4 regions of the Paenibacillus spongiae genome follow, and region 1 is predicted to be linked to each of the others. Evidence: riboswitches for the same ligand, from Rfam matches in the RefSeq annotation. Region 1 holds a riboswitch; each other region holds the start of a gene.

Region 1 (7,492 bases):
CGATCGGGACACCCATCAGGAAGAGTGCGGCGCCGATGATAAGAAGCGTTTTATAGATACTCTCTATCCTGAGATCCAGTACATATAAGCATATAAGAGAGATGATCAGCGTAAAAATAACGTTTAATTCCCATTGCTGCAGCGCAAGCATATAAGGAATTTGCGAGAGGCAAGCGAGCCCCAACAGCCGGAGCAAATACCTTTTTACATTTTTCGTCAGCAGATAACCTTGTACGAGAAACCAGCAATACAGCGGAAATGCGATTCGGCCAATAATCCGGAATATGGCGTAATCGCCGAAAAACACGATGCCTATATGATCGATAGCCATCGTCGCCAGCGCAATCAGATGCAGCATCGCGACCGCCCTCCCGCCTCAATATCAATATAGGGTCCAATAGGTAACCGTGTCACTGATGCCGAGCAGCAGAAGTGCCGCACCCGCAAGCTTCTGAATCCGGATCCCCCACTGCTTCACTCTCTTCACTATAATCCGATCCAGCGTCAGACCGGCGGCAAATCCAGCCAACAACAAGAAAGGCATTGCCGTCCCGATTGCAAATATGGAAGGAAGTACGCTGCCGTATGAAGACTGCATGGCCAAGGGCATTAGCGAACCGAAGAACAACAGGAACATGGTCGGACAGAAGCCGATCGAGAAGGCAAATCCCATCACAAAAGCGCCGACTTTGCCTCCCGCTCGGCCGGCGGCATTATGCAGGGCGCCCGTCACACGGGCACCAAGCTGAAAAGGCAGGCGCAGCCACCCGAGCAAAAATAATCCGATGATCACAAGTAACGGTCCCAGCAGCTTTCTTGCAAATGCAAATAGCGGAATGAAATCCCGTGACAGCTGCTGTCCGAATAACCAGAACAAAACGCCGAACAAGCTGAACAATACGATTTTCCCTAGAAGATACATTGCGATTTCGGGCCAAGATTGTTTGAATTGGACGTAACGATTGCCGAAATACGTGATAGCCGCAGCGTTCGCTGAGATTTGACAGGGAGCTACCGCTCCGACAAATCCGAGAAACAGAGCGGCGACAAACGCAATATTGGATTCCGTCGCACCCAGGAAAGGCTCGCTTAAGTAGGAGCTGAGCTCGCTTAAGAATGCGTACATAACCGTCCCCCTCCTAGAATCCTGTAAACCCGCCGTAAATCTGAATGAAGAAGATCGTAATGTCCGTCATTTTATCGGTATAGAGCAAGACTCCGGTCAAGATCATTAACGCTCCCCCGATCTTCATCATGCGGTTCGAATAGTTGAGCATCCATTTCATCTTTCCAATGAAGAAGGCCATGATGAAGAACGGAATGGCAAAACCGATCGTGTATGATGCGGTATAGATCATCGCTTGGCTCGGATTGCTTACTCCCAGAGCCAACACTGCAGCCAATATAGGCCCGACGCATGGCGTCCACCCAGCCGCGTAGGTGATTCCGACCAGAACGGATCCCAGATAGCCTACCGGTCTGCGTTTCCATTCGAAACGGATATTTTTCATGAATAGCTTCGGCGTAATGATGCCCATCATGACCATTCCGAACACGGCGACCATAATACCGCCAAGCTGCCGTATTAAGTCCTGGTTCTCCGAGAAGAGACCCCCGACCAGACTGGCCGATAATCCCAACGCAAAGAAGATGATGGAAAACCCGATAATGAAGAAAACCGTATGCAATAAAGCTTGCTTCTGAACCATGCCGCCGCTTTCCTTCAAATCCTCGACCGATACGCCTGTAATATAAGACAGGAACGAAGGATAGAGCGGCAGACAGCAAGGCGAAATGAACGAAAGAAATCCGGCGCCGAATACGATCCACAGCGTTAGATCAGCAGCATTCATGAGATATCTCCTTTATTTCATAGTAGCAGGAACAGGCTGGGATACGATAGTCCCTCCGAAACCGTCCGTTTTGTAATCAGGAAGCTCCGCCTTCAGCATGAGAGATCAGCCTGCCATTTAACTACACTAAGTAGTGTAATGACCGCGAAGAAAGCGGCTATGCGCAGCCGCTTACAAAAATATTGCTAATGATAAAGATCATGAGCGAGGATATCGATAACGGAATGATATTCAAGATCGGGACGCGGATTTTACTTTTGGGCTCGATCAGCTGCTGCAGGCGGTAATTGATCGCTTCATCGGCGAACCCGACGCCGACGAGGCTTCTTTGGCTAAATCGAGAGTACCGCAGCAGCACGTTCGCCAGATCGATCGGCGATTTCATCTGTTCAATCGCGTAACGGTCCGCCTCCAGCTCTACCCATACCTCGATATAATGCGACATGCGATGTAAGACCGGAATGAACGGCAAGCTGTCCTTCATCATCTTCACCAATAACAACCGGAGAGGATCGTAATTGCGGCAATGACTGACCTCGTGGAGTACAATGGCATCCATTTCACGTTCCGTAAAATTGGAGAGCAGCGCGGTCGATACTAGGATTCTCGGCCGGATAAACCCAAAGGTCAGCGCCAGCATGGAATCATGGCGGATTACCGTGATTTCATAGCCGAGCGAGCGGTACTTCCGGTTCAACTGCTTGGACAAGCGGTTATGGCGATTCATCTTCATCCTTGCCAGCCATCTTCTCTCCATGACAGCCTGCTGACCGATGAACCATATGATCATTCCTATGCTGTAGGCCATGATGCCATTCAATCCGATTAGCACGATTTGATTCAGCACCGTCTGTTCGCTTACCGCGGCGACGCAGTATTGCAATAGATTCCATTTGGGCCGGAGTCCAAACACCTCATGGAGAAGATAGATCGCCATCTGAAGCCAGACAAACGCGCTGATGGCCATCATGCTCACAAATACGAGGCGATGCTTCTGGAATCTCATGATTTGCCACGCTTCCACTCTTCTAGTCGGGCCTCCAATAAATCCATCAGTTTGGGGTCCGCCTGCTCGACAGCGTTGAATAGATGATTCAGAACGATCGGTCCGTACTCGTGAACAAGCCCCTCCGTAACGGCACGTGTCTGCTCTTGAATAAACTCTTCCTTGCTCTGGACCGGCTGGAAGGAGCTCAATCTATTTCTTCCTTTGCCGGTTATCGTTTTCTTCAAATGTCCTTTATCGGAAAGGCGATTCAATACCGTCATTACCGTATTGAAGGAAAGCTCTTCATCAAGCGATGCCTGGACTTCCTTGATCGTGACCTCTCCGCGGCCCCATACGATCTCCATAATTTGGGCTTCAAGCGACCCGAAGAAACGGTTCAAGCCTTCTTCACTTAGTTTCATCCGCTGAACCTTCACTTTCAGCCCCCCTATTCCTGCTTCGATATGTCACAGATTGAGTATCTTCGCTCGCATGTATACAACGAATTGTAGTTGTTGTCCGTATCTTACGTCAATATACATGTGAAATTCCATGAGACAGGATGGGGCTGAGCACGAAGTTGCCCGCCTGAGCCTTTAACATGCATGAAACGCGGCTGGACAGCCCTCAACCTGTCCAGCCGCGTTTCTTATTCCGGACGCTGCTGCACCAGCGTCCGTCTTTGTTGCGGATCCAAACCTATCCCGACCTGCAGTTTAATGGATACTATTCATCATGCTTTTATAGACTTGTTCCGATACGACACGGCGGGCCGTGACATATCTTTTCTTATAATAGGAATCCGACAGCCCGCTTATGCGCACCCCTTTGCTGCTGGAAGAATGGGCAAAATTCCCGTCTCCGACGTAGATGCCCGCATGCGAGATTCCTTTGCCATCCGTATTGAAGAAAACGAGATCGCCGGGACGGAGATCGTCCTTCTCCACCTTTTCTCCGGTATTCGCCTGGGTCTTCGACGTTCTCGGAAGCTTCACATCGAACTGTTTGAAAATGTGCAGGATGAAGCCCGAGCAATCGAAGCCGTCCGTCGTCGTACCTCCCCATTTGTATGGCGTACCTACGACTTCATTGACGGATGCGGTCAGCTTCGGCTGATCTGCATATACACTGCCGGCGCCCGATGTGAATACGGCCAGCGCCCCTACTATCGCTATAATCGTCTTCTTCAACTTGTTCTCCCTTCGATGCCTACGAGGTTAGCTGATGGCTCGGTTGAAGGTTCCCTATAATTCCTTGGATAGCTGGAATTAATTCACCAAAGTGGTTCCCCCGCTTTTCACACAGAAAATTCGGCAAAGCTCCTTTTTATATTACATCGTGTAGTATTATTCTTTTTTTCTCATCATTTTCCTTCCTCTCAAAAATTAGAATCTTATCATTTTCTCCATATTGGTCTTCTGCAGGCCCGAACCGAATAGTTTAGTTTCATGAATGCGCAGCATGTTGAAGCCGGCTTTTCGTCAGCTTGTCCGGTATTTTAACAGCTTTCCTTGTCTACACTTGTAAGAAGTCCTTCATTAGGAGAATGCAATGATGAAGCTGGAACCTATCATTCCTTTTGAACCTGTTGCTGCAAGTGAATTTCCCAAGGGAGATCAATGGACGGCCCAAATTAAATGGGATGGCGTCCGAATATTAAGTTATTTTGACGGCGAACGTACGAAGCTATTTAACCGAAGGCTGAATGAACGAACATTGCAGTATCCCGAATTGCTGCAGGCCGAGTCCTATTGCAGCGCAGACTCTTTCATTCTTGACGGTGAAGTGATCGCTTTCGAGAATGGCAGCCCTTCCTTTCATGAGGTCATGAAACGGGACAGCTTAAGAAGCGCGCAGCGGATTCAAGAGCAGAAAGGTACTGTTCCCATTACATACATGATCTTTGATTTGATTTATCTTAACGGCGTATGGGTTAAGGACAAGAAGCTTCGGGACCGCCAAACGCTGCTGAGCAGCATTATTCGTCCGAATGTGCAGGTGCAGGTCGTTCCAAGCTATAGCGACATTGCCGGTCTATACCGGGTTGCAGAGCAGCATAGGCTTGAAGGCATTGTGATCAAGGATCTGAACAGCACCTATTCCATCGACGGCAAAGACAAGCGCTGGATGAAGAAAAAAAATGTTCAGGATCTAATCGCGGTTGTCGGCGGCGTAACCTTACGGGATGGCATTGTTAATGCGTTGCTATTGGGCCTGTATGATGACGCAGGACGCTTCTGGTACATCGGGCATGCCGGTTCAGGAAAATTAACGATGAATGACTGGCGGACATTGACGCAGCTGATAACGACAATGACGGTTCGTTCCATGCCTTTCGCAAACAAGCCGGAACGTTACAAAGACGCTATATGGATAGAACCGCGGCTGACGGTCAAAATAAACTATATGGAATGGACTTCCAATAAAACGCTGCGACAGCCGACGATTCAAGCTTTCTTGGATGTTCCCCCACAAGAATGCACGTTTAGTTAATTCACTTCCCCCTTCCCCGTCATTGCCGGCCAGCCAGAATCGGGAGAAGGTAATGCGGCTGCCGAAGGAGGATCTGCCATGAGCCGGAGCGTGAAGGGCACCATCGTCGTTGAAGGACAGGAACTGGTCATCAGCAACCCGAACAAGCTTCTCTGGCCCGAAATGGGCATTACGAAAGCCATCTTCCTGCAGCAGCTGACCGCGCTTTCCCCTTGGCTGATGAAGCACTGCCAGGACCGTTATTTGACTACGATCCGGTTTCCGGACGGCGTGCACGGCAAATCGTTCTATCAGAAGAACTGTCCGCAGCCCGCACCGGATTTTGTTCACGTTTCGGAGCATGACAATATTTCCTATGTAAAGCCGGATTCACTGCCGACGCTATTATGGCTGGGCAATCTCGCCTCGTTGGAGTTTCATGCTTCGTTCGACCGGATAAGCGATCCCGCCCATCCAACCGAATGGGTGCTGGATCTGGATCCTTCCCTCGAGGAAGAACCTCGTATTATGGAAGCGGCGTCGCTGGTGGGCGATCTGCTGCACTCGCTGGGCATTCAATCCGTTCCCAAGACGTCGGGAGCCACCGGCGTCCAAGTGATCGTGCCGCTCATTCCCGACCTGACCTTCGATGAGCTGCGGCGGATCGGCGAGTTCGTGGGCAAATACTTGTCGGATAAGCATCCGGGGCTATTCACGATCGAGAGACTGAAGAAAAACCGCGGGGACTTGATCTACATCGACTATTTGCAGCACTATCAGGGAAAAACGATCGTCGCCCCCTACTCACCGAGAGCGCGTATCGGTGCTACTGTCTCTACGCCTCTCTTCTGGGAAGAGGTTAGGCGCAATGCAGCCATAACCGACTATAACCTGCTTAACATTATGAGCCGTTTGCATCGGGAAGGCGACCTTATCGACCGCACGGCACCCCAGTCGCTTCGCCCGATTCTATCCTTTATCGACAATAAAGGGCGTTAAATCGGGATCGGCATAAGAGGCTTACGAATACGAAGAGGACAGCCGCTTGACGAACGGCTGTCCTCTTTCTTCCTGCTTTCATGCTGTCAACGTTGCAAGCGACCGACATATGTGCGGACGGACAATGGTTCCGTTATTTCAGATTTCACGCGGCTTCTGTGCGTGCCTGCGGACATGAAAGCCGTTATATGAGCATCAATGTCCGGTTTCGTCTGTAGCCAATAACGGAACTCATGTCCGCAGTCCACAGAATACGGCGCGAATGCTTCCAATCACGCAACCTATGTCCGTAAGCTCTGCGCACAAATGCGAGGCCGCCCTTATAGAGCTGGTATGCGCAGTGCCATGTTCCCGCTGCTACCCCAGGATACGTTCAGCTCCGCAGCGCCGGAATACGGCCTCGGCAGGGCCTGCCGGACCGAGGTCCGGTCCGCCGTCCGAGCGGTCTTCGCTGGTCTCAACCATCAGGACAAGCCAGCCTTCGGCAATGGCGTTACGGCACTCCTTCGCGTCGTCGTCGTCCAGACCCAGCCAGCGCAGCGCTTCCCCCATCGCACTGCCGTCCCCCCAGATATCGCCTGCCACTATGCCGGCTGCGCGGTCTCCAAAGGCCGTCCCCGTGAAGCCTCCCGCCGCCGGGCCGCTTCCGCTTGCGATACCGGCCGGAACCACGACGATGCCGCCATCGCCCCTCATATCCGTCATTTCGTTCAATTCGTCCGCATCCACCCCGGTCTCCGCTTCAATGCGCCGAGAGTGCTCGCTGCCTTTGACAAACACCTGCAGCTCGCGCTTCGTGAACCCTTCCTTCTCCAGCTCCTGCACCGCATCGATCACCTGCTGCTGATGCCTGAATAACCCCAGCTTGTATGCCATCTTGAATCGCCTCCTGTTCGATAAGCGCACATGTCCAATCCTTCGGTCCGCAAGAGGTCCGAAAGCGCCGTGTAAGGTTGGTATACCCTGTTAATGGAAGATTAAATCGGGTACAATAATTTCCGCATCCGCCCTGGTTCCTATCCTTGTTTCAATCCGATTGGCTGTGGGTAAATAACGATATCAGAGAACCTGCATGAACTTTCTTAATTGACCTCGCAATTACTTTTTAGAAACGGGAGAGGACGTCATGAAGCAAACCGATAAATTATTTTTGCGAACAGAGAATAAAGAAGGTAAATGC
Region 2 (7,492 bases), 1.1 Mb from region 1:
CTCCACTAACCTTGCACTTCGTTTCAATTTTTTCAAGGCGCTACTCCCCTACCTAAATCCGAATATTATAATGATAATATATCATTTTTATACGGATTTAATCAAGAACAACGTCGGGTTCATGTCAGCATTCTTACCACATATACTTCTTTGCAGTATCCCCGCAATCCGTTGTATATCCGTGAAACCTTCGCTTCCTTGCTAACCAGGCCGAATACGGTCGGGCCGCTGCCCGACATAAGTACGCCATCCGCACCGAGCCGCTCCATACTTTCCTTCAGCTGCCGTACTTCCGGATAGAGCTGGAGGGTAACCGTTTCCAGCACATTGCCAAGGTTATTGCAGATATCGGTGAAGGATCCGCGGGAGATAGCGTTCACCATATTGGCCTTGGAAGGATGCTGCTTCAATTCGTTGACACGAAATTTCCCGTATACATCCGCAGTCGATACGTTGATCGGCGGCTTGGCGAGTACGACCCAGCATTGCGGCGGATTATGGATCCTCTCCAGCTTCTCGCCGCGGCCTGTCGCGATCGCCGTCCCACCCGTGACACAGAACGGGACGTCAGAGCCCAGCTCTGCGCCAAGCTCGCATAGCTCCGCTTCCGAGATGCCGAGTCCCCACAGCCGGTTCAGTCCGCGCAGCGTAGCCGCCGCATCGCTGCTCCCGCCGGCAAGACCGGCCGCAACGGGAATCTTCTTGTCCAGATGTATGTACACGCCTTTGTGCACGTCGTAACGGTCCTTAATCAGCTTGGCCGCCTGGAAGGCCAGGTTCTTCTCATCCAGAGGAATATAACCGGCCTGACTCGATATCATAATGCTGTCCCGGGGCAGCTCTTCCATCTCCAGACGGTCTGCCAAATCGACCATCGTCATAATCATTTCCACTTCATGAAATCCGTCTTCCCGTTTACGCAGTACGTCGAGAAGCAGATTGATTTTAGCCGGGGCTTTCTCATAAATTTTCATTTGTCGTCTTCACCCGTTCGTTAACGTTGACTTATCCATATAGACTAACCCCTATTTTAACAAAAGGACATAAGAAAAGCTAAGACGCATTCCAAGCACATGCCAAAGCATGTTCCTTGACGTCTTAGCTTGAGTTCTCCATGTGATACAAATGCCCTGTTCGGAATCTTATAACGAGCCTCGTCCGGTATTGTTCGTTGGGATGTAACGACTCTGCTGCGGCTGTACATAAGTCGACTGCTGGGCATGGGGCACATAGGCCGCCTGTTGAACCGGCTGCGCGTGCTGAGTCTGCTTAGCGGCCGACTCCTCCGCCATTTGAATCGCCCGCTTCACCATATTCCCGGCATCCTTGGCGCGGATGCCGCCCCAGCCTTCTTTTTGGACGGTATCATAAAAGCCCAGATCTTTAGCCAGTTCGTATTTCAATTGCTCGCTCATGATGCTGCGGCGTCTCCTGCTCATCGTGAGAAAGACCTCCTCCACGCTAGTTTAAGGTTAGTATGCGTGAAATCGGCCTCCTCATGCGGCATGTCCATTGGCAAAAAAAAGAACACGGTCGTACGTTAACCGTCATTACCCGCCAAATATATGCTTTGGCTTGGTTAACGTTTAAGCACCCGCGCTCCCGATCTATCGTCTATTGCAAATAAGTAATGCGAACCTGGCCGTCATCGCTATCTACGGTTACTTCAACCGATTCGGTCAAGATGTCCGCATAGCTGTAGGAGACACGCTTGAATGCATGTTGTTCCTGATCAAGTTTCACAATAAAAACAGAAGGGTAGATATCTTCCAATACACCTGTACGTTCGATGGTCTTTCGGCGGCCTCCGTTAGCTCGAAGACGTATCTTGGAGCCAACATGTGCCTCCAAACTGCGTTTGATCTCCAACAGCGCATTTTTTGCCATTGTCCACTACCACCTCTTTCCTTGTCCATTATAACGCGGAGGAGGCGGTTTGTCAAAATTTTATATTATAACAGCGAAGTAAACAAATTGTCAACACACAAATAACTAATTTTGCGCGAATTATGCATAATTCAATAATTTTGCCGCATATTAAACAGTTGGCTTCACACTTGTGAGCGTTTTGGGCTTGGGCAGGCCGACCCGATACTTGCCTAATGTCTCGATACCGCCCATCCCATCGATACCGCTGATCGTACCGTTAATGACGTCCGACAGGTTAATGGTGTCCCTAATGGGCGTGTAGCTCGCTTTAATGGCAATATAGACGGGATCCAGAGCATGAATCAATACGCGCCCCGGCGAGCTGGCAAAATTAGAGCCTGACTGCAGGAGCGCTTCAAAGTGCGACTGGCAGGCGCCGGCCACCACAATGAGCCCATCACGGTTCTTCTCATAGTCACGGGCGACCCGTACCGCATTAACGAAGTTCTGCGAGTTCTTGTAGCTGGCCAAACTGTACAAATCATTCGGTTCACGGCTCTTCAAAACACCATCATGTCCGGTTATGACTACGATATCCGGTTTTATTTGCGGCAGCAGACGGTACACGAGATCGGGCATTTGCGATTCATGGGCATAAATGCCGTGAGCAGGTACTCTCATCTGCGTGTACAGCTGCATGCTTTTTTTCAAATAGTTGGCGTCTCCGTCCAAATGCAGCACTTTGCCAGGCACTTCGAAGTAAGGCGCCCCTTGATTCAATGCACGCCTAAGCTCCTCCTCGCCCTTCTGCATCTGCTGCTGCCGCTGCTCCTGCATCCGCCGCATCGATTCATTTACTTTGATTCTCACTTGCTTGGCCGCCCCCGTAAATTCGGGATCGCGCACAATAGACAAGTCGGGAATCGGCGCGTCAGCAAGCAGCCGGTAGTCCGTGCCTTTTAGGGTAGCGAATTGTTGGTTCATGGTTGCAATACGGAATAGCACGTCCCCGCCATACGATTTGCGGACGACCAGGTCCCCCTGCTTCATGGGCAAATCACCTCTTCGTCTTATCCTATGGGCATATAGGGCTGTTGGTGCCCTTCCGCAAGCCCAAAACCCTAAGAAGGGGTTTTCTCTTGCCGCCAATATCATGTGCAACCCAATGAGGGGCATACGTTCTAACGAAAAATAGAGCCAATCCCCTTGTATTCGGAGATTGGCTCTTATAGGTGCCTTGCCCGGCCTTAGAAGCCTGCTTGCTGCAGCGCGTCGCTGATGACAGCGAACTCTGCGATCGACAGCGTCTCTCCGCGGCGGGACGGATCGATTCCACAGCCCTCAAGCAGGGGAACCACCTTATCGCGGTTCGCTTTGCCGATGAAGGCTGACAAATTATTCGCAATCGTCTTCCGCCGCTGAGCGAAGCTCGCCTGAACCGTACGGAAGAAATGATCCTCGTTTGCCACCTCGACGGGAGGCTTGTCCCGAAGCGTCAGCTTAATTACCGCGGAGTCTACATTCGGCTGCGGGATAAACACGGTATGCGGCACGACGCAGACCAGCTCAGGCACGCAGTAGTACTGTACGGCTACGCTAAGGCTTCCGTACTCCTTGCCGCCTGGCTTCGCCGCCATCCGCTCCGCTACTTCCTTCTGAATCATGACGACGATATTCTCAAGCGGCAGCTTCTCCTCCAGCAGCTTCATCAGAATCGGCGTCGTGACGTAATACGGCAGGTTAGCCACGACGCTCACGCCGGCAAGCCCTGCAAACTGCCGTTCCATCAGTTCGCGAAGTTCCAGCTTGAGCACATCGCCATGCTCGATGTGGACATTATCGGTCTCCGCGAAGACATCCTGCAGAATCGGAATGAGCCGCTGATCGATTTCTACGGCGGTTACGCGTCCTGCAGTCTCCGAGAGCCGCTGCGTAAGCGCCCCGATGCCCGGACCGATCTCCAGTGCGCCCTTCGTCTTGTCCAGCTCCGCGGCATCTACAATATTTCGCAATATATTTTGATCGATCAAGAAATTTTGTCCCAGACTCTTCTTAAACGAAAAGCCGTATTTCGCAATAATATCCCGTGTTCGTTTCGGTGTCGCTACGTCTGCCTGCGTCATGATTCGCTTCCCCCGTTCTCCTGCTCCATACGCGCTAACGCCTGCTCGAATTCTTCACGCGTTATCCGGAACATGGTGCAGCGCTTATAGAACTGTTTCCCGTTCGCATAACCGATCCCGAGTAAGTTGCCCATTCTGAGCCTGCGCTCCGACGCTTGGGCATTTACCAGCAGTCCGGCCTTCATCAAGTCATCCCACGTAATCTCCGGCGCCGTATCCGCTTGTTCCTCTGCGACTTCCGTCCGTACATTCGCAAGCGCCCGTCTTATTGCTTCAGGCGATGCATTCTCTACCCCGATATCGCCCTTATAGAGCGCTTCTTCCTGCGGAAGAAACGCATGCTTGCAGCCTGGAACCCGCTGCGCGACAATTTTACGGATTCGTTCGCCTGCATGATCCGGATCCGTAAAGATAATAACCCCTCTGCGCTGCTGGGCAAGCGCCACTCTTCGGAGCACGTCTTCACCGACCGCAGAACCGCCTGTCTCGATCGTCTCCGCTTCAAGCGCCCGCTTAATGGCAACCGTATCGTCCTTGCCCTCTACGACGATGATTTCCTTGATCATGCCGTTCCTTCATCCCCTCTAGACAAACATACAAAAAGAAGAGGCGTCGCCTCTCCTTTATGATGGCATATTTCCTTTTGAAATACGATAATAATTAATCACAGCCGCTAATATCAGATCGATTCCGGTTTCTTCGGCCCCAGTACGTATACCGTATAGCCCTTCTTCCGACCGAAGCGATCCGCATATTTCTCGCTGTCGAAATAAACGTCGATCTTATTGCCTTTGATCGCGCCGCCTGTATCTTCCGCACGGCGGAAACCGATACCTTCGATATACACCCACCAGCCGATCGGAATGACCTTCGGATCGACGGCAATGGTACGTCCTTCCTTGACGCGTGCGCCGGAAGCCGTAATGCCGTACTGTGGATGCCCTTTACTCTTACCGGTAGACTCGACGCCTGCCGAATAAGCCGTTAACGTTACATTCTTTAAGACTTTCTTGGGCTTAAACGTGACGCCCTTCTTCGTCATTGTCGCCACAGACGGCGCCTTCGCGGACAACACCGTAACCTTCGGCTCTTCTTTCTTCGTTCCGACTGCCACGACTTGATTGATGGCCGTCGCTTGCGTCATCTTCGATACAAGCGTATGCGACACCATTTTCCCGTCCGCAAACACCTTCTCATAACGCTTCACAACGGTACCTTCTTTGCCCACCTGCATTAACTTTTGTTTGCCTTGCGGCAAATTCGGGTCTTCCTTCTTGACGACCGTGAACGGCACCGTGTAGGAATTCTGTGAGAGGTGCTTATCGATCCTCACGACCGTAACGGACATGTTCGGCTGGACCGCCGTATCCATGGCAGGAAGTACCTTATCTTGATTGCGAACCGATATATTAGCTTGATCGATCGCTTCCCTAACTGTTTTTTCTGTCGTGTACAACGTTCTTACCTTGCCGTCAGCCTTCACTTGGAGCGGTACCGCATGATCAATAACAATACGGTCGCCGTCCTTTACGCCTCCATTCAGAGGCATGGACACTTTATCGTTCGGTCCAATCGTGATGGCTTGTTCATCCAGTAGGCGTTGAAGGACCCATTGCTTGGTTGAAACAATGTTTTCCTGTCCGTTAACTACTACGGATACGCGCTTGTCAGCCGTCCCGTACAACAACACCAGAAACATGAAAGTCATAGCGATTGAGATCATAGCGCTTAGAATAATTAAACGCAAGTTCTCATGCTTCCATCGCAATGCGAAAGACATGCTGGATGATCGTTTCCCATGGGTGTCCTTAAGCTGGAGTTGGCCCACTTCATCGGTCCTCCTTACATAGCCCCGCCGTCGAATTATGCATGATTAAATTTGACGCGACTAGTTAGATTTAGCGTGCACACACGCTCTTCCTCATGCCCACCTCCATGTATACACCCTATGTCGTCAGTTTACGCATTATTCAAAAATAAAAAGAAGCCGACGACAGAGGATCTGTTTCGTGGCTTCCCCAAAATACAGGTAGCATGGAATGGATGCACGAGGTTGATCTCTCTATTTGCGCTTACGAGGTTAGCTGTCGGGTTCGGGCAAGAGAGTCGCCCTATTCGCACTTCGGCACTTTACAAAACTAAAGTACCGCTGCATAAATTCACCCCAAGAAGAATTCAACAGGCACACGCCAAAAATTCGATTCAGCGTACGCTCTTGGTTCCCCCGCTCTCCATACTGGAGATTAAGCGATATTGGAAAAGGAATACAATGTTTCAAAAGCTCTGAGATGAATGATACCGTCTTTTGCTCCAAATTGTAAAGAAGCGATTAATGACGATTTTAACGAATTTTAAGGATAAACTCGCGAAAAACTGGCGATTTCTTGATTGAAAATTAGTTTTTTCGTGGGATTGGTCCCAAATCCTTGCTCTCAGAGCTCTTTTCACCCAATGTTAAAACATCTTAATGCATTCTCAGTCGTGATTTTGGAAATTTGTTCCAAAGATTTGCCTGTTATTTCCGCTGCAGCCTCGGCAACCAGCCGCACGTAAGCCGATTCATTTCGCTTTCCGCGATATGGATGCGGAGCCAAATATGGGGAGTCCGTTTCGATGAGAAGACGGTCCAGCGGCACCCGGGCGAGCACCTCTTTCGGGACACGCGCATTCTGGAATGTGACCGGTCCTCCGAACGAAATATAGAAGTTCATGTCCAGGCATTGCTTGGCCGTTTCCCAGCTGCCGGAGTAACAGTGCATCACGCCGCCAACCTCTTGTGCCCGCTCTTCTTTCAGGATACGGACGACATCCTCATGAGCGTCGCGGTTATGAATGACGATCGGCAGCTTCTTCTGCTTGGCCAGCTCGATCTGCTGCCGGAATACCCGCTGCTGGATATCCTTCGGCGACGTATCCCAGTGATAATCGAGGCCTATTTCCCCGATCGCCACAACCTTCGGATGATCGCAGAGCGAGGCGATCCAATCCAAATCCCCAGGAAGCATCTCGATGCTGTCCACGGGATGCCACCCGACAACGGCGTAAATAAAATCATAACGTTCCGCTAATTCCATCGTAGTCGGAATCGTTTCGCGGTTGAACCCGATATTGATTAATTTTTCGATTCCGGCAGCCCGCGCCCTTTCGATGACTTCTGCGCGGTCAGCGTCGAATTTATAGGAATCCAAGTGGGTGTGAGTGTCGATTAACATCAATGAAGACAAACCCCTTTCTACAAGTAAAAGCCAAATACATCACGCACGGCTTGCGAGAAATACGCCGCCTTCTCACGCACTTTCTCCATCGGGAAATAGAGGTGATATTTCCCGCGGTGAAGGCCGGTAATGGATCGAATTATATCGGATTTTGCCGATATCTCTGACAAACGCTCCTCCTGGTCGAGAAGCAAAATCGGCGGTTTTTCGTCTTTCTCCGATACGGCTGCTCCCGGCTGATAAACATCGTATGGCAAATCCAGCGGGAAGTCGATTTCAAGGTGA
Region 3 (7,492 bases), 2.7 Mb from region 1:
TCGCTTACCGGCTTGATATCGTGGAGGACTTGTTTCGGCAAGAGGAGCTGTTTCAACTGCTGGAGGAGCTTCTTCCTGCTTTTGAAGATTTGCGGGATTTGCAGCAGCGAGATCGCTGGGCGGACGATGATACGGCCACCTCGTTGTATGCCATTTCGGAGATTGAGCTGTATTTGTCATGCGTCGAACGATTGTATAAGGGAATGAGCAAGCTGCAGCCTGCTTCGATTGGGATTCGGAATCTGTCTCAAGAAATTGTCTCCCGATACGAAAGCCGAACTTTCCAATCGCTGCAGGAGGAGACGCGCAAGCTGTCGCTAAGCGTTCGTAATATTAAGAGCATCACGGTCGGTATCAATCTCGATCCGCAGCTCGCTCCTTATGAAGCGGGTATTATTGCTGTGAATGATCAGCCTTATCGCTCCGGCAACCTCATCGATCGCTGGCTGCGGCTGGATACGAAAGATGACGGATTTCGTTGCTTGGCACCGCTTATGGCAATAGGAAGAGGGAAGAGCGCCGAACAGACGCAGGCGTTGAATGGAGCGGTCAACAGTGCGTTGAACGCGATACTGAAAGGGTCCACACGAGAGTGGCGCAGCTGTATGAAAATGTACGCGGCCTCCACTTCCCGTTTTCTAGCGGTCATTGCGCCGGAAATCCGCTTCTTGCTTAGCGGCGTCTCCTGGATGAAACGGCTGGCTGCGAAAGGGCTGCCGCTATGCAAGCCGCAGGCCGCCGAAACGGACGGATCAGCGTTTGTAGCTGACGGACTTTATCATCCGGTCGTGGCGGGCCGGGTCGCGGGGGAGCAGCCTAATGGTGCCGCTGCTGTCGTGAAGAATAACGTGACATTCGATGAGAATGGGCGCATCTATATATTAACTGGGCCTAATCAGGGCGGCAAGACCGTCTTCATGCAATCGGTAGGCATTGCGCAGCTGTTGTACCAGCTGGGGCTATTTGTCCCGGCTTACGCGGCTAAGATCCATCCGGTGGATCATGTACTCGTGCATGCGCAGAGCGTTGATGCGGATCTCCAAATGAAGGGACGCTTCGGTGAGGAATGCAGCCGATTGAGAGATTTGTTCGGTAAAATGACCCGCAGCAGCCTGCTGCTGCTGGATGAGACCTTTTCTAGCACGAGCGCATCCGAGGCTGCCGCGATAGCCGGCGAGGTGCTGCTAGCGCTGCGTGTGGCGGGCTGCCGCGTTATTTTTGCAACGCATCTGCACGAACTTGCGGACAGCGTTGATAAGCTCAACGCTGTGCCAGTCGAAGGAGGTAGTCGTATCGATACGCTCACCGCCGAGATGGACGCGAGCTCTGGGCAGCGAAGTTATGTCATCCGGCGCGCCCGCCCGCAGGGGAACAGCTATGCACTCGACATTGCACGCAAGTATGGCGTAACATACGAACAGCTCGTGTGCGTGATGAGAGGAAGTTAAACACAGCGGACGGGATACAACGGATCAAAGTGTGACTATTTCATGTGTCAGGAGTTTGTTTGGTAATCTTATCTCCAAGAGGAATTATGTGGTCAGTATCGAATTTATTTTCTTGAAGCATTCCTTCAAATGTTTCTCCATATTTCCGGGAAGAAGAGGGCATCGCGAATGTGTTCACAACGACTAAAGTGATGGATGCGTTCGAAAACCTGAATAAAAAACCAAGAGAGGGGAATATCACATGAGTTTATTTTACAAACCGCAAGTTGGCTGGACTGGAGATTTCATTCCGTTCTATAAGGATGGACGCTTTCAACTGTTTTATTTGTTAGATTGGCGGAATCATGAGAAATATGGGGAAGGAACGCCTTGGTATCTGATCAGTACGGATGATTTTGTACAATTTGAGGAACATGGAGAAGTAATCCCGAGAGGGAGCAAGGATGAACAGGATTTATTTATCTTTACGGGATGCGTCATCGAAGCGGGAGGACAATATCATATCTTTTATACGGGTCACAATCATCATCTCCAATCACAAGGAAAGCCGATGCAAGCAGTCATGCATGCCGTGAGCGACGACCTGCTTCATTGGAGCAAGATTGAGGAGGACACTTTCTTCGCACCTCCCGAGATGTACGAAAAAGACGATTGGAGGGACCCGTTTGTATTCTGGAACGAAGAGGCCGAAGAGTATTGGATGCTATTGGCTGCTCGATTGAAAGAGGGACCCTCCAGAAGACGGGGCTGCACGGCGCTGTGTGCATCGAAGGATCTCAAGCATTGGGAAGTTCGCGAACCATTCTGGGCTCCTCATTTATATTTCACTCATGAGTGCCCGGATCTGTTCCGCATAGGGGACTGGTGGTACCTCGTATTTTCAACTTTCAGCGATAAATGGGTTACCCACTACAGGATGAGTAAATCGCTTAATGGACCGTGGATAGCGCCTGCCGATGATGCTTTTGACGGAAGAGCGTACTACGCGGCCAAGACGTTCAGCGATGGCAGCAGGCGTTATGTTTTCGGATGGAATCCAACGAAGACGGAAGAGAAAGATGAAGGTCAATGGCAATGGGGAGGAAATTTGGTCGTTCATGAATTAATTCAGCATATAGACGGTACGCTGCAGGTGAAAATACCTGAACAACTCGATAAAGTCTTTAAACAGGAATTGCCTGTCCAACTTGCGCCGGGAATTGGCAAATGGGATATTGCTGGGAATACATTAAAGAGTGCTGCATTGGATTCTTTCTCATGTGCAATGACGGATGAACTTCCATCCTGCTGTAAACTTACTGCCACCGTTACCTTCGCGGAAAACACACGGAGCTGTGGGATGATGCTAAGGTTCAGTGAGGACTTGGAGAACGGTTACTATATTCGACTGGAACCGGATCGCAATCGAATCGTCTTCGATTGTTGGCCGAGAAGAGGGGACATGCCTCATATTGTTGAACTTGAGCGCCCCATCACGCTCATCCCGGATACACCTTATGAACTAAAAGTCATTATTGAAGATTCGATTTGCGAAATATACCTGGATGATCAAGTTGCATTGAGTACTAGGATGTATAATCATCAGCGTGGAAAATGGGGCGTTTTTGTTACGGATGGAGAAGCTCAATTTAGTCATGTAAAGTTATTGAGCGCACAAAGCGACTGACTCCATAAATATCAGCCAAGTTGTTTACGTTAATGGTTCAGACGGACCCAAGGCTGCCGATCCATGTCGGCAGCCTAATCTTCGTTGAATAATGAACTATCTTTCTTCGATCGTGAAGATTTTACTTCTCTATATCCCTTCGTAACTTGTCACGGCACTCTCCAACCTAAGGATGGGCGACTGACCATTCACGAGCAGAAGGCATCCGGTACAGGATGGCCGCCTGTTTCATATTCAGTAACCCCATGTCAACTGATGTCTCTATATAACCAACAATCTGATCAAACGTAAAAACATTAAGCTTTTCATTAATAACTTCCTTATCGTAATTCATATCGCCTAATACATATGGGATGAAGTTTTCAACATCTTCGGACGTAACTTCTTGCAAATTAAAGAATGTAGGTAGATAACTGAGCGTTTTTCTCAATTCATCTGTCATACAATAGTATTCTAATAATTTTCCATTCAGTAATCGGAAATCATTATGGTATAAATGATATAATTCATGATTAGCTTCCATTCTGTTTTTCAACCAAGAAAGATTAAAACCTTTCAGCCAGATATCATCAGCGATCAAATGTGTAAAGTATCCTAGTATATATTGACTTTCTACTTGCGAACGATATTTATGTAAAAATCCTTTATAATCAATGCTTCTTGAATAATCTTGTAATGCACCTTTAAAGAAATGCGATGAGTCTTTAGTCGATACGGCATCTGGAGCAATGCTTCCAAGTAAAAATAGTGTTCTATCTTCTATCGACAGACACTCTGCAATTCGATTGGCTATAATCAAGTGCATGATTCTTGAACCCATAATTCCCCTCACCCTTCAATAATTTCCTTAAAGTATCCTGACCGTTAGGTTAATCCGTTCCTTGTGTTATTCGAGATTAAGCAGATAATCCCTCCATAGATCATGGATCTAATAGTAACGATAGCACTAATACAGCAGAAGGATCCGACGCGGCGGATCCTTCTCACGTCACACTCATCGATTGAGCAAATGGGCAGCATTCCTGAGAAATACGAGTGCTTTCAATGATGATTTTTTCCTCTATATGCTTGAATAAACTTGGTTATGGAGTCTTTTTCGACAGTTTCAAGCCGGTCAATGCGTCCCCATCCTGTTAATGTGATCTTATTTTTCATTTCCGGATATGGATTTACAATCACGCCTTCCTTATAATGCTCTGCAATCGATTCCAATTCGGCAATAGAGGAGGAGTCCAATTGGTTATTGTAATAGATGACAATATCGCCATCTTCAAGGTTATGCACGAGCAGCTCCTTGGGTAACGGATCTTTATGGACTCCCCAAGGTGCAGTGGAAGCAACATGCTGGCCACTGGTAGGCGGATCGGAATTGTACGGTTTATGCGGTGAAGTCACATCGGGAATATGAGATTGATCGGACATAATGGTTACTTTCTCTCCTGGTGACGGTGGACGGAATGCAAAGGCGATAATGATAAGGGTTAAGAGCACGAATAGGCCTCCAAACAAGCCTACCCTTTTTATCATTTTTTTACGTTTCGCCTGTTCCCGGCGCATTTCAGCTCGGGCTTGTTTGGATTGCTGTTTGTTAGATTTGGTTTGGTTCAATAGCTTCGCATGCTCCTTTCCATTAAAATTACGATACGTAGTTCTTTTTATGAAATCGTATCATCTACGGATATAACAGCACAAGAGATTTTTCGGTTTGCTGTTCAGAACTAGCAATAAGATGAACGATATATAACCAAAGAGGGGCGGATATATGCTGTCCTTCTGGTATCCTTAATAAAATGAAAGGATTCTAATTTTTGCAAGGGAGGAGATCGACGAGAAAGAAAGAATTATACTACCTTGTGTAGTTTAAAAACAAACTTTGCCGAATTTTCTGTGAGAAAAACGGGGGAACCACGTTGGGTGAATTAATTCCAATGGTAAGGAATTATAGGGAACCTTCTACCGAACCTTCAGCTAACCTCGTAGGCACCGAAGGGAGAACATTTTGAAGAAAACAGTTATATCAATAGTAGGGGCGCTAGCCGTATTCACATCGGGCGCCGGAAGTGTATTTGCAGATCAGCCGCAGCTGACCGCATCCGTCAATGAGGTCGTGGGTACACCATACAAATGGGGCGGTACGACTACAGATGGATTCGATTGTTCGGGTTTTATCCTGCATATATTCAAAACATTCGACGTTAAGCTTCCGAGAACGTCTAAGACACAAGCGAATGCCGGAGAATATGTGGACAAGGATAAGCTCCGTCCCGGCGATCTTGTTTTCTTTAATACGGATGGGAAAGGAATCTCGCATGCCGGTATATACGTCGGAAACGGGAAGTTCGCACATTCTTCCAGTAGTAAAGGGGTCCGAATAAGCGCCTTATCGGAATCCTATTACGAGAAAAGATATGTTACTGCCCGTCGTGTTGTGTCCGAAGAGGTCTATGATAGTATGACGACTGAAAAGCACTAGACGGTTCGTATTGTTAAAGGATAAGCCCGCGAATATCGCGGGCTTATCCTTTCAACCGGCTGCGCACTAATTATTCCTTCTCATTATTATTCATATCCATTTGTTCATGGTTCATGTTATTCATCTTATTCGAATTGTTATTCTTGTCATCGGATTCTGTGTTGCATCCGCTTGTCAGTAAAACAATGAGTAATAGTGTGCCACAAATAGCAAAGCGTTGAAAGATTTTCATATTTTGCTCACCTCCTATAATGGTGATTCAAAAAAATACTACGACAAGTAGTTGGATAAAGCAAGACAAATAAGTCTTCCTATTCAATCGATTGGAGGTCTATTACGATGCTCGGATCTAATAAAAAGCTGTCTTTCATTCCATACATGGTTTTGTTGTCTTTCTTTGCCGTGCATCCCATCTCAACAAAAGCCGAAGAAGGAATCTTGCAGCCCGATATTCATGCACAAGCCGCTGTATTGATCGATGCAAAGACGGGGAGTGTTTTGTTGAAAAAAAATGAAACCGATGTTTTGTATCCAGCAAGTATTACCAAGATTGTAACCGGTATTATCGCGTTAGAAACAGCAAAGCCATATGATCGGGTTACGGTTTCGAAGGAAGCCAGATATGAAGACGGAACAAGAGTTTATTTAAGTGAAGGGGAGCAGCAGAGCATGATTAATTTGATCTACGCTCTAATGATGAATTCAGGTAATGATGCTGCCACAGCTATAGCCGAGCATATAGATGGATCAAAAAAAGCCTTTGCTGAGCGAATGAATGCGTTTGTAAAAGAGAAAGCAGGCGCAACAAATACACAATTTCAAAATCCTCACGGCTTACATGATAAAGCGCATTATACAACTGCTCTGGATATGGCGAAAATCGCACAGTATGCCATGCAAAACGAAACATTCCGGAAAATCGTTGGGACAAAAACAAAGCCATGGGACGGAAACGAATGGGACTCCGATTTAGTCAATCATAATAAATTATTGTGGACTTATGAAGGCGCAACAGGAATCAAAAACGGATTTACGGATCAGTCACGCTTTACGCTTGTCGCATCTGCAAGAAGGGAGGATACGGAACTAATTGGCGTTTTATTGAAATCGGATTCGAAGGAGGCAACATTCTCGGATATGACTCATCTGTTCGATTATGGGTTTGAGAAATTTGAAACAAAACAAATCATCGATGCAAATCAAACCATGGTTTCTGAAGGTAAAGAGAATCCGCTCACATTTATTGCTAAGGAAGCGGCTTGGATTACCGTCAAAAAAACCGAACAACCAGAATTAAAAGTTGATTCAGATGGTAATCTGTGGGTGAGTAACGCAGCAGGGGGCCCTGAAAGAGCTGCTCGTTTAGTACCAGTCAAATTACCGCAAGTTGTAAACGATATCAGCGCTCCCCCTGTTAAACGACTTTTTGTCTGGCATTATTTGATTACATTCTTTTGGGCAGCCATGATCGGATTTTTAATCGTGATTGCCGCGGCTATCCGAAGAAAGAACAAGAGTGTGCAGACCCGAAACCAAGTAGATCTATTTCATGCACCTTGAAGATACCGGAGTAAACCATTACATCATTGATCCATTGGGTTATTGTCAATGAAATTTCATATAATTCATGTTGACGTGAGATATATTTAACAACTACAATCTGTAGTATAAATAAAGGGCATTAGCGGAAAATATAACGTGGTATGAGAGTTGGAAGGGATGGCTGGAAGTGAATGTACAGCGAATGAAACTAAGTGAAGAGGGTTTGAGAAGGTTTTTCGGTCCCCTTGAAGCCCAAATCATGGAGATCGTTTGGAGCCGCGGAGAGGTCATGATTAAGGAAGTTCAATCTTTACTCGGTGAAGAGCTATCATTTAACACCGTAATGACGGTATTAAATCGCCT
Region 4 (7,492 bases), 610 kb from region 1:
CTCAATTATAAAGATGCATTGGCGGTTTCTCCGGATAGCCGCATCGTGAAAAACTATCCGATCATCCCCGGGATCGATTTGGCGGGCGTTGTCACCGAATCGCGCGATGAACGCTATGGGCCCGGCGATGAAGTTATCGTCACCGGTTACGGGCTTGGGGTCGCTCATCATGGCGGATTCAGCGAGCTGGCCCGGGTGCCGGGCGACTGGATCGTTCCGCGACCGCAAGGGTTAACGCTGCAGGAGGCGATGGCGCTTGGAACGGCGGGCTTCACGGCCGCGCTATCCATCCACCGTCTGGAAGCCAATGGTCTTGCGCCTTCGCAAGGAACCGTGCTTGTCACGGGCGCGACCGGCGGCGTCGGCAGCTTGGCCGTCGCGATGCTCGCCCGGGGCGGGTATGATATCGCAGCATCGACAGGGAAGGAGAACAGCCGCTCCTACTTGCGCGAGCTAGGCGCGGCTTCCATTGTGAACCGTTCAGAGCTTAACCCGGACAACCCGCCGCCGCTCAACAAGCAGCGATGGGCTGCCGCAATCGATCCGGTCGGCGGCCCATCGCTTGCCTATATCCTGAGCGCCCTTCAATATGGAGGATCCGTTGCGGTCAGCGGACTAACCGGAGGTGCCCAGCTTCCCGCCACCGTCTATCCGTTCATCCTGCGGGGCGTTAATCTGCTGGGCATCGACTCCGTCTATTGTCCGGAGCCTCTAAGACGGCAGCTCTGGGACCGAATGGCTGCGGAGCTGAAGCCGGACGGACTGTTGTCAACCATCAGCAGCGTTATTGCGCTTGCGGATGTGCCGGACATACTCCAGGCTATTCTGTCCGGCCGTCACACGGGAAGAACGATTGTAAAGCTGGATTAGGGGCAGAACTCATCGGGTATAAGTAAGAAGCGTCCCCTCATATAAGAAGAAGCGTCCGCCACTCGGCAGACGCTTCTTCTTATATTATAGGGCTACGTTGTAGTCGAAGCCAACCGCATGCAGGAACGATCTTGCCAGCAGCATATGCCCCGTTCCGTTCGGATGCACGCGGTCCCAGGCTACTGTCGCGGGATACACGTGCTCAAGCAGACGGTTGAACGCCGCTTGCGTATCGACGAACAATGCCCCGTGCCTGGCGGCGATCGTTCTCACTGCATTGCCGTATTGATCCATAGCCGCGCGCATCGGATCGGCTGCATTGGGCTCGATATAGAATGGGGTCATGAGAACAAGACCTTTCAGCAGCGGCTTGGTGCGGACGACAAGCTCTTCCAGCGTCTGCTCATATTCCTCCAGCTTCACGTGGATCTCGGTCTGGAGAGGGTGATCAAATTGTCTCCACACATCATTGGTCCCGATCATGACCGACAGCCAGTCCGGCTTCAAATCCAGGACATCGGTCTGCCAGCGGTTCTTCAAGTCCTTGACGGTATTCCCGCTGCTGCCCATATTAACAACGCGGATGCTGCGCTCCGGATGGACTGCCGTCAGCATTCCCTCCACAATGGATACATAGCCTTTGCCAATCGCGCCCCACAGGCCCTCGCCTACCGGTCTCGCCCGCTCGCAGTCCGTAATGGAATCGCCGATCATGACCAGCTTGTCGTTCTTGCCAATTTGCAGCATGAGTTTGCCTCCCTTTAATAACTACTCTTGTAAGAAGAATTGGATGATTTTATCGCTCATGCCAGGCAGGCCTTCATGTCCGAAATCCGGGTAGATTTCCAGACGCTTCCCCGACATGATCTTGTTGTAAGCGGCAAATTGCGTCGATGGCGGACAGACCGTATCCATCAGTCCAACGCCCATCACGACGTCGCCTTTGATCCGGCCGGCAAGATGCTGAATATCGATATAGCCGAGCCTTGTAAAAATTTCATTCTCCCGCTCATGCTGCGGATCGAAGAAGCGGAAGTACGTGCGCAGCTCCGCATAAGCATCGCGCGCCAGATCCATCTCCCATACGCGGCGGTAATCGCTCAGGAACGGATATAACGCAGCTGCCTTGCGGATGCGGGGCTCCAGAGACGCGCACGCGATTGTAAGCGCTCCCCCTTGTGAGCCGCCTGTCGCGTAAACGCGGTTCTCATCCACCTCCTGCATGTTCATCGCGATCGCAGCCAGCTGCGCCGTATCGAGAAAGATATGACGGAATAGAAGGTTATCCGGTTCCTCGTCGTCCAAGCCGCGGATAATATGCCCGTTATGCGTATTGCCTTTCACTCCGCCGCTATCCTCGGAACGGCCTCCCTGACCGCGGCAATCCATTGCAAACACAGAGAATCCAAGAGATATGTACGCCAGCCGCTCGCTCCAATCCCCCGCGCTGCCCGTATAGCCGTGAAATTGGACGACCGCCGGATGCCGCTCCCGGGTTCCGCGAGGACGCGCATACTTGACATGAATGCGGGCACCGCGCACACCGGTGAAGTAAAGATCGAAGCATTCCGCTGCAGGTGTCTGAAATGCGCTGGGCACAAGCTCGATCTGCGGATCTGTGCCCCGCATCTCGGCAAGAGCGCGCTCCCAGTAGTCATCGAAATCGGCAGGTCGCGGATTGGTTCCCGTATACGCTTGCAATTGCGCAAGCGGCATATCGATAATAGGCATGCTCATGCTCCTTCCGATAAATCGATTCATCCCCCATGTTAAGGCCATTTTCCTCCCATGTAAAGATGTTAAATTCCCAAAAGCTGTGCAGCCTCAAGATGGGCGAAAGATGCATGATTGGAAGTGGTGCGTGGGACAATGAGTAGACGTTTGTACATAGAAATCGCGCAAGCAGGGGGATAGCCGGCCATGTTAGCAGCAAGCCGTATAAGAAAATGGACGCTAGTCCTGTCGATCGTCACACTTGTGCTCGATACCGATACCTTCCGGCCCACGATTTCGGCCATGAAGGAAAAGCCCGCGGCAGCTTGTCTGCCCTCTGTCACGGACGAATTGGACCAACGCGCCGAAGATAGCAAGCCGAATACATCTCCGGGAGCCATCAGCAAGCAGGCGGGGACATACGCAGAGCAGAAGAGCGCGGCGGAGACAGATCGGCGCCGCAGCCGAAAAGGGCATAAACGCAGCAAGCAGGCGCAGCATGCCGTATCCTGGGCACAGCTGCAGAAAATGTACCCGAGCGCCTTCTATTTGGGCGGACCGCGCAAAGTCAGGAAGGTCGCGCTTACCTTCGACGATGTACCGGATGTGAAATACACCCCGCAGGTTCTCGATGTGCTGGCCAAATATAAAGTGCGGGCCACTTTCTTCGTGGTCGGCTCAAGAGCCCGCGCCCATCCTTCTGTCGTCCGGCGGATGCGGAGAGAAGGCCATTTGATCGGAAACCATTCCTACAATCATCCGGTTTTCACCCAGATATCGATGCAGAAATTCCAGCAGCAGGTCTTGCGTACCGATGCCGTCCTACGACCGCTTGCCGGCTACAGCCCGAAGCTCATCCGGCCGCCCTATGGCGAAATATTGCCGAAGCAGATTGAATGGGCGAAGCGGAACGGATTCGTTATCGTAAACTGGAATGTCGACTCGGAGGATTGGAAGAGCCTGGACAGCAGCAGCATTATTATTAACATTAAACGAACGCTGAAGCCCGGATCGATCATCCTGCAGCATGCCGGCGGCGGAGGCGGACAAGATTTATCGGGTACGATTAACGCCCTCCCCCGCCTCATCCGTCTGCTTCGCAGCAAAGGGTATCAAATCGTCACCCTGCCCGAGCTCCTGAACCGTCCTGTCGCCCGATCATCATAACCCCTGCATCAACGGAAAAACCGTGATATACAGCAAACGGCGTTCACCTTGAATCAAGGATGAACGCCGTTTTTATGTGTGAGTGAAGCCCGTATTTCATGTATGAAGGATGAGTATGAACGGCTATTCCAAAACAAAGACATCGACATATTGGAAGCCGAACGTTCTCGCCTGCTGCTGCGAATGCGGAACATAGATGTCGATCCGGTTTCCTTTGATTGCCCCGCCCATGTCGGTAGCTGTCATAATCATGCCGCCTACCGGCAGGCCGTCATAATCGTAACCTGTCACATAAACCTTGCTGCCTAGCGGAATCCGCTTGGGATCTACTGCAATCGTACCGAGCTTAAGCGGATTTCCGAAGTAGTCCACTGCTCCCCAGCCGCCGTTCTCCGAAGCTGCGGATGTGTATGCGCTCGCTTTTACCTGGAAGGCATCCGTGTAATTGAATATCCGTCCGCCAAGGTTGAGCTGCTCGCTGTCGGATGACGCCTTCATCGTGCTGGCGGGCGCTGCCGCAGGTGCTGCAGCCGCTGCTTTCATGGTGCTGCCGCTTGGAACGATAATGTTCAAGCCTTCATAAATGTTCTGCGCATTTACCTTCGGATTCGCCTTCATGAGCGAATCGACCGTAACGCCATAACGTTTGGACAGCTTCCAGAACGTGTCGCCGTCCGCCGCCTTGTGATTCGTAGCCGCATTGGCGGCGCCTGCATGGGCAAATAGGGTCAAGCCAAGCACAGCCGCTGCCGTGCCTTTCTTCCAATTCCAATTCTTCAAAGCGTGTCGTCCTCCTTCGGTTTACGGATCCGCGCCGTCATTCACGACGCTCGTCTCCGTCATCGCGAACGGATGTAAGTCTATTATCCGTTCAAGCATGTGGCCTACGAGGTTAGTTGTCGGATTCGGGTCGAGGAGTCAACCCTTCGCGTCCGCGTATATGCCGCATTCGCGATTCACCCCTAGCATTCCTGCTGCCAATAAGCGTCGATAGAACGCAAAAGAACGGCAGCATTCATACAAGTTTTCGGCTGATAAGCATGGAGAATTTCCACAATTAACGGCCGTCAGGAAACCGTATACCGCTGTTTCCAAAAGTCCCCCGTACGATAAGTTTCGGCTCGCGTAAGAGAATACCATATATCTCCCGCGCAATCCTACCGGTAAATTCGTCCAATCGCTGCAGATGCAAGTACATAAGCCGTTCCGAAGCATGATCAGCTCCGAATACATTGACTGTATATTTAAGGGCTTCTACTGTTTTTTTAGCTATGCCGGAGGTGTTTCATAGCGTGAATATCGTCATCATGGCCGGCGGTAGAGGGACTCGGTTCTGGCCGCGGAGCACCGCATCCATGCCGAAGCAATTTCTGCCTTTCCATTCGGACCGGACCTTAATTCAAGAAACAGCCGCCCGCTTCCTCAAGCTGGTGCCAGGAAGCCGCTTGTACGCAGCCGTACCCGACCGTTACCTGCCTCTGCTCGCCCGGCAGCTCCCCGACATGCCGCCGAATCAATACATTATCGAACCCGAACAAAAGGATACTGCAGCATGTATGGCTCTTGCCGCATTAAGATTTCTGGATCAGGGCGACGATTCGCCCCTTGTCTTTGTCCCCTCGGATCAATATGTTTCCGATGAACGGGCATTCCTGGCGGCTATCGAACAGGCCGCAGCCGCAGCCTGCCTAGATGATGCGATTGTAACACTCGGCATCGAACCGGATCGGCCCGAAACCGGCTTCGGTTACTTACGAACGCTCGATAAGTCCAGCGATATGGCAAAGAATATGCCTCAAGGCGTACTCCGCGTCGTTCAATTTCTTGAGAAGCCGGATGCCGGCCGTGCCGCGGAATTGATTCGCGAGTCTGGAATATATTGGAATAGCGGCATATTCGTATGGCGCCCCTCCACCATTGCCAGCAGCCTGCAGCGTTATCAGCCCCAGTTGTGGAACATACTGAGATCGCATCCGCACGATGCGGCAGCTGCATATGCGCAGATGCCCGCGCTTTCCATCGACTACGCGGTTATGGAGCAGGCCCAATCTATTTACTGCATCCCGGTTCGCTGCGGATGGGACGATATCGGCTCATGGGCTGCGCTCGAACGCCACCTAACCCCGGATTCAAGCGGGAACATCCGGCATGGCGAGGAGCCCATTGTGCTTCCGAACGCTACCGGCAATACCGTATTTGCAGACCGGCAGGCGCTGATCGTCGGCGTCCATGATTTGATCATCGTCTCTACGCCGCATGGTTTGTTGGTCTGTCCGAAGGCGGAGGAAGCCAAGCTCAAGACATGGCTGACGCATATCCGGGGCGAGTAACATCTTCTGAAGACACGAGGGATCTATCGCCCGTTAGCAGCAGGCATTGGGCTGGCTGTACGTTTCATGAACAACGTAAGGCCGTGAAGCGTGAAGGGCTTCAACGGCCGTTATTGTTCAACTGCTCAATTGTGGATTTGTGCGATCATTCCCTCTACCAGCGTTCGAATTCCTTGATCCAGATAAGGAAGTGTCCGCTCCATTATAGCCTCTATTGGCTCTACATGATCGGTATACGTGGACACATAGCCCTGAACCATGAAGAACAGTGCCCGCGTGCGATTGATCATAGCCTCCGGTCCATTATCTTGGGTGCGGTCCGCAAGCGCAAGATGAAGAGCCCTGTCCAGATGGCCGAACAGCTGGTTGCGGATACGGTTGACCGCAAGCTCCGGATCTTCCTCGTCGACACGCACGGAACCTGCGAACAGCACCGTGTAGAAGCTTCCATTGGTCAAGCAGAACGTAACGTATTCCTTGCAAATCCCCGTCAAGACATTCATCGGATCAGCCTCACGGCCTTCCAGCTTGTCCAGCATCCGCTGCTCCAGCTCCAACAGCGACGGGATGGCAATTTGCTGCAGAAGGTCCTCTTTATTCTTGTAATAAATATAGATCGCAGTGTGAGAGCAGCCTGCTGCCTTGGCGATTTCACGCATCGTTACGGACTGATAGCCCCGTTCGGCAAATAACGCGGCAGCGGCGCTGCGGACGGCGGCTTTCATTTCTTCCGTCTGTTTCTTGCGGGTGGTAGTCATTGGACGAACACAGCCTCATTTCCTCTAATAGCTTTTAGTAACCGATGGCAATATAATAACCACTGGTTACTAAAAGGTCAAGTGCCTCTGCCAAACCATCAGCGGACGGATGCCTTCATCCTGATCGGACCGGTAACAATCGCTTTGGAATTAAGGGATCGGATCGTTAGAACTAAAGGTTCCTCTATTCCGCCGCCAACTGGCACCGTGTGCACAAGGCTTGATATTGCTTGTGTTTGGCATATCTCGAGGGATCGGAGCAATTCCGGCCCGACTACCGTACCGCGGCGCAGCACGAGCTCCAGTTCGCCCGAATCGGCAAGCGACGGTTTCACCCAGCCGACCTCGATCGTGATATCGATTTGTCCTCCCTCCTGAATGGCAGGAAGAAGGAGGACCGCCAGCGGTAATTCGAAGGATGGGGCAATAACTGGCCTAATTTGACTTTGTTTCAGCTCGAATACGGCTTCCTTCCCCATTGTCCATCCCCTGCCTTACTCTATCTATTATTTCTATTTACCATTTATTTCTATTAATCTATGCGACCGGCAGTCTTGCCGGTAGGGCAGCTTTTCTTGGCGAATTCGCCTTTTCCCCTCCCAAACCGCTTTTATCCGGAGCCCTATTGCCGCTCGTCCTTCTGCCAAGAGGGCG

Evidence for each region. Region 1 has a riboswitch for cyclic di-AMP ahead of L1F29_RS04695 (C40 family peptidase). Riboswitches for the same ligand answer to the same signal wherever they lie in the genome.
Region 2: it holds a riboswitch for cyclic di-AMP, as region 1 does, so the genes downstream of both, L1F29_RS00140 (resuscitation-promoting factor) here and L1F29_RS04695 (C40 family peptidase) in region 1, are expected to answer to the same signal.
Region 3: it holds a riboswitch for cyclic di-AMP, as region 1 does, so the genes downstream of both, L1F29_RS17100 (C40 family peptidase) here and L1F29_RS04695 (C40 family peptidase) in region 1, are expected to answer to the same signal.
Region 4: it holds a riboswitch for cyclic di-AMP, as region 1 does, so the genes downstream of both, L1F29_RS07720 (3D domain-containing protein) here and L1F29_RS04695 (C40 family peptidase) in region 1, are expected to answer to the same signal.

Annotation. Positions count from the first base shown of each region.
Region 1 is NZ_CP091430.1:1,077,263-1,084,754, reverse strand. It holds gene L1F29_RS04720 (TraX family protein) at 1-358, opposite strand, end outside; gene L1F29_RS04715 (urease accessory protein UreH domain-containing protein) at 383-1,126, opposite strand; gene L1F29_RS04710 (cytochrome c biogenesis CcdA family protein) at 1,140-1,853, opposite strand; gene L1F29_RS04705 (M56 family metallopeptidase) at 2,011-2,877, opposite strand; gene L1F29_RS04700 (BlaI/MecI/CopY family transcriptional regulator) at 2,856-3,278, opposite strand; gene L1F29_RS04695 (C40 family peptidase) at 3,558-4,031, opposite strand; cyclic di-AMP (ydaO/yuaA leader) riboswitch at 4,033-4,167, opposite strand; gene L1F29_RS04690 (ATP-dependent DNA ligase) at 4,396-5,334, shown strand; gene ligD (non-homologous end-joining DNA ligase) at 5,413-6,312, shown strand; gene L1F29_RS04680 (general stress protein) at 6,670-7,188, opposite strand; gene L1F29_RS04675 (STAS domain-containing protein) at 7,439-7,492, shown strand, end outside.
Region 2 is NZ_CP091430.1:26,920-34,411, reverse strand. It holds gene purR (pur operon repressor) at 1-36, opposite strand, end outside; gene ispE (4-(cytidine 5'-diphospho)-2-C-methyl-D-erythritol kinase) at 120-974, opposite strand; partial or broken gene L1F29_RS00165 (small, acid-soluble spore protein, alpha/beta type) at 1,263-1,439, opposite strand; gene veg (biofilm formation stimulator Veg) at 1,615-1,887, opposite strand; gene yabG (sporulation peptidase YabG) at 2,038-2,919, opposite strand; gene rsmA (16S rRNA (adenine(1518)-N(6)/adenine(1519)-N(6))-dimethyltransferase RsmA) at 3,117-3,992, opposite strand; gene rnmV (ribonuclease M5) at 3,989-4,558, opposite strand; gene L1F29_RS00140 (resuscitation-promoting factor) at 4,672-5,820, opposite strand; cyclic di-AMP (ydaO/yuaA leader) riboswitch at 6,046-6,252, opposite strand; gene L1F29_RS00135 (TatD family hydrolase) at 6,437-7,204, opposite strand; gene L1F29_RS00130 (HD domain-containing protein) at 7,225-7,492, opposite strand, start outside.
Region 3 is NZ_CP091430.1:3,730,571-3,738,062, forward strand. It holds gene L1F29_RS17080 (MutS-related protein) at 1-1,448, shown strand, start outside; gene L1F29_RS17085 (glycoside hydrolase family 32 protein) at 1,690-3,114, shown strand; gene L1F29_RS17090 (zinc dependent phospholipase C family protein) at 3,281-3,934, opposite strand; gene L1F29_RS17095 (DUF3105 domain-containing protein) at 4,156-4,722, opposite strand; cyclic di-AMP (ydaO/yuaA leader) riboswitch at 4,979-5,112, shown strand; gene L1F29_RS17100 (C40 family peptidase) at 5,114-5,587, shown strand; gene L1F29_RS17105 (D-alanyl-D-alanine carboxypeptidase family protein) at 5,927-7,147, shown strand; gene L1F29_RS17110 (BlaI/MecI/CopY family transcriptional regulator) at 7,317-7,492, shown strand, end outside.
Region 4 is NZ_CP091430.1:1,682,447-1,689,938, reverse strand. It holds gene L1F29_RS07740 (acrylyl-CoA reductase family protein) at 1-870, shown strand, start outside; gene L1F29_RS07735 (SGNH/GDSL hydrolase family protein) at 955-1,614, opposite strand; gene L1F29_RS07730 (alpha/beta fold hydrolase) at 1,639-2,601, opposite strand; gene L1F29_RS07725 (polysaccharide deacetylase family protein) at 2,791-3,750, shown strand; gene L1F29_RS07720 (3D domain-containing protein) at 3,874-4,530, opposite strand; cyclic di-AMP (ydaO/yuaA leader) riboswitch at 4,618-4,882, opposite strand; gene L1F29_RS07715 (mannose-1-phosphate guanylyltransferase) at 5,043-6,080, shown strand; gene L1F29_RS07710 (TetR/AcrR family transcriptional regulator) at 6,206-6,838, opposite strand; gene L1F29_RS07705 (hypothetical protein) at 6,937-7,317, opposite strand.